Regions from separate parts of the Acetobacter sp. P1H12_c genome, predicted to be linked through region 2. Evidence: riboswitches for the same ligand, from Rfam matches in the RefSeq annotation. Region 2 holds a riboswitch; each other region holds the start of a gene.
What was found. A riboswitch is a leader RNA that binds a small molecule or an ion and turns the genes downstream of it on or off. The one in region 2 is predicted to bind cobalamin.
Positions count from the first base shown of each region.

Region 1: linked by a shared signal. The riboswitch ahead of KP699_RS15310 (hypothetical protein) and the one ahead of KP699_RS07055 (DUF1636 domain-containing protein) in region 2 are both predicted to bind cobalamin.
Region 3: linked by a shared signal. The riboswitch ahead of KP699_RS13965 (TonB-dependent siderophore receptor) and the one ahead of KP699_RS07055 (DUF1636 domain-containing protein) in region 2 are both predicted to bind cobalamin.

Region 1 is NZ_JACRVR010000055.1:6,621-9,895, forward strand. Features, by position in the region: gene KP699_RS15305 (PepSY domain-containing protein) at 1-783, opposite strand, end outside; gene KP699_RS15310 (hypothetical protein) at 780-1,190, opposite strand; cobalamin riboswitch at 1,229-1,440, opposite strand; cobalamin riboswitch at 1,568-1,778, shown strand; gene KP699_RS15315 (TonB-dependent receptor) at 1,865-3,275, shown strand, end outside.
Region 2 is NZ_JACRVR010000009.1:17-3,291, forward strand. Features, by position in the region: partial or broken gene KP699_RS07050 (MFS transporter) at 1-767, shown strand, start outside; cobalamin riboswitch at 806-1,068, shown strand; gene KP699_RS07055 (DUF1636 domain-containing protein) at 1,229-1,681, shown strand; gene cobW (cobalamin biosynthesis protein CobW) at 1,678-2,739, shown strand; gene cobN (cobaltochelatase subunit CobN) at 2,757-3,275, shown strand, end outside.
Region 3 is NZ_JACRVR010000038.1:19,711-22,985, reverse strand. Features, by position in the region: gene glnA (type I glutamate--ammonia ligase) at 1-872, shown strand, start outside; cobalamin riboswitch at 1,055-1,280, shown strand; gene KP699_RS13965 (TonB-dependent siderophore receptor) at 1,403-3,275, shown strand, end outside.

The DNA of each region.
Region 1 (3,275 bases), on a different contig from region 2:
TAAAAGGGCCAGCACACCAAACACCGCGCCACAGAGATGATGGACCCCATGCCACCCTTTATAAGGGGTAAAGGGGGCTGCGCGGCGCAGGCGCAAAACGCCAATCCACAGCCCGGTAACGGTGAGAAAAACTCCCGTGCCAGACAAAAGAATAACGACGTCGCTCCAAAGCGCCGGGTGCTTGCGCAGCACCGCCGGGTAAAGCCAGTGTGGAATAGCCCCAACCCATGCCCAGAGGCGGGTGGAGCGTGTTGTGGCCTGCATGACCTCTCCGGTCAGGGAGGAGACGTAAATCTGCGTGCGCGCCGCATCGGGAAACAGAAAGCGATAAAAGCCATTTTCCCGGCCATGAGTATCCAGAATCCACTGGTCGTCTGTGGTCAGGCCATCAAAGACGGGGCGGCCCTGTGCACCGGTGGCCCGCGCATATCGGGTGGCGCTGGTAGCGGCATCTTCCGGGGTGATGCGCCCCGCATGGCCGGTGCGCAGGTCCAGCGCAAAAGGTGGGCCTTCCTGTGGCGTGAGCGTCAGAACCGGTTCGTGCCCTACCATATTGATCTGAAAAGCCTGAAAGCGTTTTGTGCTGCCCAGTTTAGCCAATTCCGGAAGTATGGCGGGCCAGTGGATTTCCGTCGGAACACGGCGCAAGGCGTCTTCCTCCGGCTGAGGCCATGTGTGCCAGAGCATGACAAGGCCGGAGGCGCACCAGCCTGCCATCAGCAGGCCCATGCCAATACCCAGCCATCGGTGGGTCAGATACAGCGTCCGGCGGAAGGCCTTCATGCGGGGCTGTTATACAGCGCCATGGCGGCGTTCTGGGCGCCGCGCGTCCAGTGGACGGCCACATAGGCCCGCACAATGCGCTGCGCGGCAGCGGGCGGCATGTCCATCCTGAGGGCTGGCATGGCTTCAAGATAGTCAGAGGCGGTGAGGAGCAGCGGCCGGAAAGCCTCTTCCAGCACAGCGCCCCGCTCCCGGTGGGGGGCAGGCAGGGACGGGACCAGCTTGAGGAAGAGCGCGTGGCCGTTCTGGGCAATGACCTCCTCCTGCTCAGGGGGCGGCAGGTGCGCCAGATGCGCGGCCTGCAAGGCATGAGCGCGGGACGGGCAGGCGCTGAGCAGGCGGGCAAAAGCCGGATGATACGCCTCTTCTGGTTGAAAAGGCCGGGGGAAGGGGGAAAACGGTCCCACTGGTATACTCCTGCCTTCCGGTACATCCCGCCCGGCGGCGTGGTCTGAACGACAACAGCAGGTCTCCTGGCTCACGGTTAAACGTCCGTCTCCCGCCTTCCCGGTTGTGCACCAGTGGCGTGCCTTGCGGCAAAAAGACACGGACAAACCGCCTACAGTTGCGGGAGCAGCGACCGACTGAGCCGTGCGGCACGGCATACGGTCTTCCCTTTTAACCCGCCTGCGCGGGGCTGTTGACTGACAGGGAGAGACTGTACGCAAATGCCGGTTTTGCGCAACAGGCCGGTGTGCAACGTGCGGCACGGCCTGTGCCTTAGAGCCGTTTTTTATGGGGTATAAAGCTGCACGTTCGTTGACAAGGTTTTTCAGACCCTGTTTACGCTGCACGCAGCAATGGTGCTTTGTGGCTGCGTGCGCGGCCAGAAGGCTAAGAGGGAAATCGGTCCAAGCCGATGCTGCCCCCGCAACTGTAAGCTGAGAGGGCTTGCGGCGTTCATGCCACTTTCTGTGTCATCCACAGGGGGGAAGGCAGCCGCAGGACCCGAGGACCAGCAAGCCAGGAGACCTGCCATTGCGCCAAAGTCACGGACGGAGCTGCCATACGGGGTGATGTGGCGGCGAGGCACGGTTTGCTCAGTGCCTCCATCGCGGTGACGTTGTTTTGGAGCGAACCCGTGCGTCCAGTCTCTTATGCCCTCAGTCTTCTGTTCGGCATCAGTTGCGTGCCCGCCGCCTATGCGGCCACCCCTGATCCCTCAGACCCGAAAGCCAGTGCTGCCCATCCGTATAAAAAACGGACAGCAGTACCCCCGGCCAGAAAGGTGGCAGGCCCTGAATATATCACGGCTTATGGTAAAACCGCCCCTCTCCAGATGACACCCGCAGTCGGTGGGAAACTTGGCCTGTCCATCCAGCACACGCCGGGCACACTCAATGTGGTCTCGCATGATCTGATGATGCAGCGCGGTTATGCCCAGGCTGAGGCCGCGGCAGACAGCGCGCCGGGTGTTTCCTCTGGCGGGTCTCCGGGGTCGCCCGCGCAGCTGATGATGCGCGGCTTTACCGGCAACCAGATTCTGGTGCTGCATGATGGCCAGTATTTTGGCCCGACCACCATGGTCAACCGGCCTCAGAACACCTTCAATCTGGAAAGTGTGCAGGTGCTTAAAGGCCCGTCCTCCGTGTTGTATGGGCAGGGGGCCGTGGGCGGCACGGTGGATATGCGTAGCCGTACGCCCACGTTTGATGGCCCGCATGCCAACGCACTTGTATCCTACGGCAGTTTTAATACGTGGAACGCCGGGGTTGGCGGTTCCGTGCCGATTACGCAAACGCTGGCTTTGCGCACGGATTTCAGCCGGACATCGTCTGACGGATTTGTAAAAGGAGCCGACCCGCACTCGGATGATTTTACGACAACCTTGCTGTGGAAGCCGACGGAAAAGTTCACCGCGCGGCTGAGCATGGATTATCTGACGGACCGGCTTTCCACTTATTACGGCACGCCGCTGGTGGATCTCTCGCAAACAGGCGGACGTGTGGGTGGTCTGCTCAGTTCCAGCAAAGGGCTGGGCCTTACCCGTGCGTCCCTGTGGCGGTACTATAACGTGCGGGATGGCAAGGCCGGGTCTGTCAACGCGACGCCCACACTGCATCTGGACTGGCGGGTGAACAGCCATGTTCTGTTTCATAACAGCAGCTATTTCATTTATTCTAAACGACGCTGGAACAACGCGGAAAGCCTGACTTACATCAGCGCCCCCGGCCAGACGGATGCCGCAGGCAATGCCATTGCCCCCGGCAGCATCAGCCGGGACCGGTTTTATGTGTATCAGAACCAGCATCAGGTTGGGGATACGCTGCACGGGCAGTTTGATTTTTCCATTTTCGGCATGAAGAACCGTTTTGTGCTGGGAGGCGACGCCTACTATCTGCGCTTCATCCGCAACCGGGGTTTTCCGGCTGCGGACTATGCGGACAGCGTCTCTCTTGTCAGCCCGGACGCCACGCCACTTGGGGCGTTTTCCGGGGAATACCCGTATATGAAATCCCCCACCACGATGGTGCAGGCGGGCCTGTTTCTAG
Region 2 (3,275 bases):
TTCTGGGGGTGCCGGGGGCAGCGGCGCTCGGGCATTTTGCGGGCTGGCGTATCGCGATGCTGGTTGTGGCGGGGCTGGCAGCGTTTCTGACTGTGCTGATTGCCGTCTGCCTGCCGCCCGTTGTCAAACCGGCGGGGCGTCCGTCCGGTCCGTATAAGGCCCCGCGTGAGGCTGTGCGCGCCTTCGGGTGGGTTGTGGCGGCAAACGCCATGTTCTTCCTCGCCCATAATGTTGTGTACACCTATATCGCTCCGGTGCTGATGGCGCATGGCCTGCCCGAGCAGTCCGTGAGTCTGGCCTTGCTGATTATTGGGGTTCTGGGGCTGTCCGGCCTCTGGGCTTCCGGCCTGATGGTGGATCGCTGCCCGCGTGTGGGGATGCTCGGCGCAGGAGTGGTCATGGCGTGCGCAATTGCGCTGCTGGGCGGTACGCTGGTGCCGGGCTGGGGGAGTGTGGCGGTTGTCTGCCTCTGGTGCGCGGCCTATGCCTGCATCATTCCGTTCATCATGTCCGGGGCGATCCGCACCCGCGCCACCTCGGCGGATACGGCGGGGGCGGCGGTCAACAGCACCAGCAATATCGGTATTCTGCTTGGCTCGGCCCTTGGGGGGCAGCTTTTGTCCGCGTATGGCGTTGCGGTTCTGGTGCCTGTTTCTGTGGCGCTGTGCTGTGTGGCCATGCTGGTAGTGGTGCTGAGCGGCAATGCCTTTCCCGTCAGGCTGGCGGAGCATGAGGACGAAGAGGCGGCAGAACAGGTCTGCTCATAAAGCGCCCGGCTTACGGCTTGAAAAATACCGGTATTATGCGATGCTTGCCGCATGATGGTGTCCCGCGAGGGATGAAAAGGGAAGACCGGTGCGCAGCATCCGCTGCAAGGCCGTCGCTGCCCCCGCAACTGTAAGTGATTGCATGGTCCGCTATGGGCCTGCCGCCTCTGGCGGGCAGGTCCATGCCACCGGCTCCGGTAAGGGGACCGGGAAGGCAGCCGGACCCGCAGGCTGCAAGGTTTATTCCGCGCAGGCCCGCACGACACAAGCCAGGAGACCTGCCATCATCCGCGCTGCCCTCCGGGGCGGGCGGCTGTCTGAGGTGTCGTGTCCGGCGGGGTGCCCGGAAGACGAGGGTGCGCGGGGCTGGCGCATCACTCCTGTGCCTGCAGGAGCACTGTGCATGCACTCCGTTTAAGGGCCGCATCCTCCCAGAGCGGCGCCTGATCGGGAATTTTTTTATGCCTGCGTCTGTTCCGCATTCCGCCCCGTCCTCCCACGCGCCGCCTGCCGTGGCAGAAGGCCCGGTGCTGCATGTCTGCACCACCTGCCGGCGCGGCGGCCCCGGCATGGATCACCCTCCGGGAGCACAGTTGCTGGACCGCCTGACGGCCCTGCTGGAGGCCTCACAACAGGACTGCCCAGTCACGCTGCGTCCCGTTGCCTGTCTGGCATCGTGTGACCGCGGGTGTACGGCGGCCATTGCCATGCCGGGCCGCTGGACCTGGCTGCTCGGCCATCTGGGGCCGGAAAAGGCGGAAGATCTTCTGGCCTATGCGCGGCTCTATGCAGCCTCGGCCAAAGGCACGGTCATGCCGTCCCGCCGTCCGGCCTCTCTTTCTGATATGATTCTGGGCCGCGTGCCCGCTACCCTCTACCCTGAGGCCACAGTTTCTGAACAGGAGCCGTCATGACCGCATCCACCCGCGTTCCCGTCACCATCATCACAGGCTTTCTGGGGGCGGGCAAAACCACGCTCCTGCGCCATATCCTGCAAAAAGCGCAGGGCCACCGTATTGCCGTTGTCGTGAATGAATTCGGCTCTCTGGGCATTGATGGAGAAATCCTGCGCGGCTGCGGCGTGGAAGGCTGCCGGGAGGATGATATTGTGGAACTCACCAATGGCTGCCTGTGCTGCACCGTGGCGGATGATTTCCTGCCCACCATGGAAGCCCTGCTGGACCGGGCCGACCCGCCGGAACACGTGGTGATTGAAACCTCCGGCCTTGCTTTGCCTAAGCCGCTGCTTAAAGCCTTTGGCTGGCCCACCGTGCGCAGCCGCATGACGGTGGATGGCGTCATCACGGTGCTGGATGCCCCCGCCGTCGCCTCCGGCCGCTTTGCGGATGATCCGGAGGCCGTGGCAAAACAGCGCGAGGCCGATCCCTCACTGGATCATGACAACCCTCTGGCGGAAGTGTTTGAAGACCAGCTTAACGCGGCGGATCTGATTGTTCTGAACAAGACGGACCTGCTGGATGCCGCACAGCTTGATGCGGTGGAAGCAGAGATCAAAACCCTCTGTCCGCGCCCGGTGCGCATTATCCGCGCGCAGGATGGCAAGGTGGACCCCGCCGTGCTGCTGGGTCTGGGGGCGGAAGCCGAGGCTGATCTCCAGTCCCGTCCGTCGCACCATGATGCGGAAGATGGCGAGCATGAGCATGATGATTTTGAAAGTTTCGTCGTCACCGTGCCGGAACAGCTTTCCGTCGAACGCTTTCTGACCCTGTTGCAGGACGTGGCGGCCCGGTATGACGTCCTGCGCATGAAGGGCTTTGCCAGCGTGCAGGGCAAGCCCATGCGGCTGGCCGTGCAGGGTGTCGGCACCCGCTTCCGGCATGAGTTTGACCGCCCCCTGACCCCGCAGGAGGCCCGCACCGGCCGCATTGTGGTCATCGGGCAGAAAGGGCTGGATCAGGCTGCGATTACGGCCGCGCTGGCGGCAGATCCGTCCGCAACGTCCGCCGGTTAAGCAGGCGGCCAGCTCCCATGCACCTCCTTGTGCGGGACAGCCGGACGCTGGATGAGCAGGACGTGGCGGAAGACCTCGGCCTGCCTCCGGCGGAACTTGTAGTCCTGTCCTTTACGGAAAGTGACCTGCTCGGCCTGCTGCACGCACAGGCACGGCTGAAGGTCGGTCCGCGCGGGGAGGGGGAGCCGCTGCCCTCTCTTCAGGTCACCAGCCTTGCCCGGCTGCGGCACCCCATGTCGGTCGATCTGTATCTGGAGACCACGCTGGCGCAGGCGCGTTGTGTGGTGGTGCGGCTGCTCGGCGGGCTGGATTACTGGCGCTATGGCGCTGAGGAACTCGCGGCATGGTGCCGGGCGCACCATATCCCGCTGGCTCTGCTCCCCGGAGAAGCCCGGCCACAGCCGGATGCCGGTGCCCCGCTGTCGGATGATAGCCGTCTGGCGGATCTCTCCACCGTGTCGGGTGAAATACGCAGGCGGCTGAACGGGTTTTTTCAGTATGGCGGTGCTCACAATATGGAGCATGCCCTGCGCCTG
Region 3 (3,275 bases), on a different contig from region 2:
GCTACTTCCCCGTGCCGCCGGTGGACAGCGAAAACGACCTGCGTGCAGAAATGCTCGCCACCATGGGTGAAATGGGTCTGCCGATTGAAAAGCAGCACCATGAAGTCGCGCAGTCCCAGCACGAACTGGGCACCAAGTTCGACACGCTGGTCCGCTCTGCCGACTTCATGCAGATCTACAAATACTGCGTGCACAACGTCGCCCATTCCTACGGCAAGACCGCCACGTTCATGCCCAAGCCGATCTATGGTGATAACGGGTCCGGCATGCATGTGCATCAGTCCATCTGGAAAGACGGCAAGCCGACCTTTGCAGGCAATGGCTATGCGGACCTGTCCGATACCGCCCTGTATTACATCGGCGGCATCATCAAGCATGCCAAGGCGCTGAACGCCTTCACCAACCCGTCCACCAACTCCTACAAGCGCCTGATCCCGGGTTTTGAAGCTCCGGTGCTGCTGGCCTACTCTGCGCGCAACCGCTCTGCGTCCTGCCGTATTCCGTATGCCACCAACCCCAAAGCCAAGCGCGTTGAAGTCCGCTTTCCGGACCCGACGGCCAACCCGTATCTGGCCTTCTCCGCCATGCTGATGGCCGGCATTGACGGCATCAAGAACAAGATCCACCCGGGCGACGCCATGGACAAGGATCTGTATGACCTGCCGCCGGAAGAACTGAAGCAGATCCCGACGGTTGCCGGCTCCCTGCGTGAAGCGCTGGAAGCTCTGTCTGCGGATTATGAGTTCCTGCTGGCTGGTGGCGTGTTCACCAAAGATCAGATCGACAGCTACATCGCCATCAAGTGGGAAGACGTGTATCGCTTTGAACACACGCCGCACCCGGTTGAGTTCGAAATGTACTACTCCGTCTGATCCCTCCTTCCCGGAGTTTCAGATGATCAGGAACGCGGCCTTCTTCGGAGGGCCGCGTTTTTTGTGCCTCTCGTGCGGGACAGTGCCGGGTGGGAGGCTGATGTGTTTTTGCGATTTTGGCGTTGCGTGTTGCCTTGTGGCAGCACTGTTGCACCGGATAATTGACTCGACCGGGCAACGCGATATGACACCCGTGTGATGGTTTCCCCTGCAACGGGGGATGAAAAGGGAACCGGGTGCAGGCCGTGCTGGCCTTAGTCCCGGGCTGTCCCCGCAACTGTAAGCGGCAGGGCTGAGGCTGCCCGGACGTACCGCGTCCGGCCCACTGGAGCAGACGATTCTCCGGGAAGGGAAGGCTCAGTCAAAGCGCCGCAAGCCAGGAGACCTGCCATCCGGCACGTGGTTGCAATCAGGAGACGCCAGCCGGGGTGTGCTGGCGTGCGTGACTGAGTTTTGCTCCGGCCTTTGCCGCATGAGCAGGCGGAGCACGTTTTCCTGTGGCAACGGCTGACCACAGGATACGAGTTAAAATGAGTTTTTTTCGTTGCGCGCTGACCACCTCCACCATTCTGGCTGTCACCGGACTGTCTGTGGCTGGCGCACAGGCCGCCGCCTCTTCCGCGACCCATGCGCGTTCTGGCAAATCTCTCACGCATAAAGCCGCAGCTTCGGGCAGCCATCCGAAAAGCCGCGCCACCGGACGGACCGCAACGGACAACACAGTTCCTGCAATGCCGGGGCAGTCTGTCGCGGCTCCCGCAGCGACGGGACGCACGCTTGTCTCACTGAGCCCGTCTCAGGGATTGCCGGAGGTGGTGACGGTCAGTGCGCTGCGCAGACCCATACGGGCGGATGATGTCGGGTCCAGCGTGACGGTGGTGACGGACGAGCAGATTGCCACCCAGCAGCGTCGCACGCTGCCGGATATTCTGGCGCGGCAGCCGGGGCTGAATGTGGTGCGGTCTGGCGGATTTGGCGGCACAACCTCCATCTTCATGCGCGGGGCAAACGCCAATGATGTGAAGGTGCGGATTGATGGCATGGATATCAATGACGGCAGCTCCGCCAGCAACGCGTTTGATGCCGGGCAGTTTGTAACGGACGGCATTGGCTCCATTGAAATCCTGCGCGGCCCCCAGAGCGGCCTGTATGGCGCGGACGCCATGGCGGGTGTGATTGATATCAACACAAAGCAGGGGCAGGGGCGCTTTAAACCGTTTGTGCGGATTGAAGGTGGGTCTTACGGCACGTTCAATCAGGCCTTCGGGGCATCCGGCAGTAGCGGCCGCTTCCACTATAATGTTGTGCTCTCCCATTACCGCATGGACGGGTTTCATGAAATTCCGCGCTATATTGAGCGGTATAATGGGGCTAACCGGGCCCAGCGCCGCGCGGGGGACCGAAATGATAACCGCAGCGCGAACGTCAAACTGGGTTATGATGTCACGCATAATTTTGATCTGGGTCTGACAGCACGGCTGATACAGGCCAACTATCATACCTTTACAGCGTATGATCAGGTTTATACGCCCTATAACGGCGACCAGCTGATCCGGGACCAGAATACCCAGAACGAGGCCGTGGTGCGCGGCACGGCGCATCTCTCCTCCTTTGGCGGGCGGTTTGATCAGGTTCTGGGGCTTGGCTACATGACGAACCGCCGCCGGTACATGCAGGACGGGTTGTACGCGGATGGTGATCCTGCCATGACAGACCCGGATTATTACCGCTCCACACGCCTGAAAGTGGACTGGCATGGCACGGTTGATCTGCGGAAATTCGGGACGGTTCTTGTGGGTGCCGAGCATTTTCATGACAGCATCAATGTCGCGACAGATGACCCGACCGAGCCTGTGCACACCACCGCAGGCATGGATACCACGGCAGGGTACGGGCAGTATGAAGGGAACTGGAACCACATTCTCTATGGTGCGGCCAACGTGCGGTATGATGCCAATTCCCGCTACGGCAACCATGTGACATGGCGTGTGGCTCCCGCCATCCATGTGCCCAATACGGGCACCATCATCAAAGCCAGTGCCGGGTCGGGCTTCCATGCACCCTCGCTGTATCAGCTTTTTGTCAATCAGCGCGGCGCTGGCTGGGCGGAAGAAGGCAACGCCAACCTGAAAGCCGAAACCATGATTGGCTATGATGTCGGTGTTGAGCAGAAACTACTGCATGACAAACTGCGTTTTGGCGCCACATGGTATGACAACAAGGTGCGGAACCTGATCCAGTCTTCTGCTTACGTCATGCCTGCCGCGGGCAGTGCGTGGGGGGATTATATCTATTCCTTCGGCAATGTTGGGCATGCGCGGATGTATGGGGTGGAAGCATTTCTGGACTGGAAGGCGCTGGACACACTCAGTTTTGCGCTGAATTACACATGGACCCACGCGC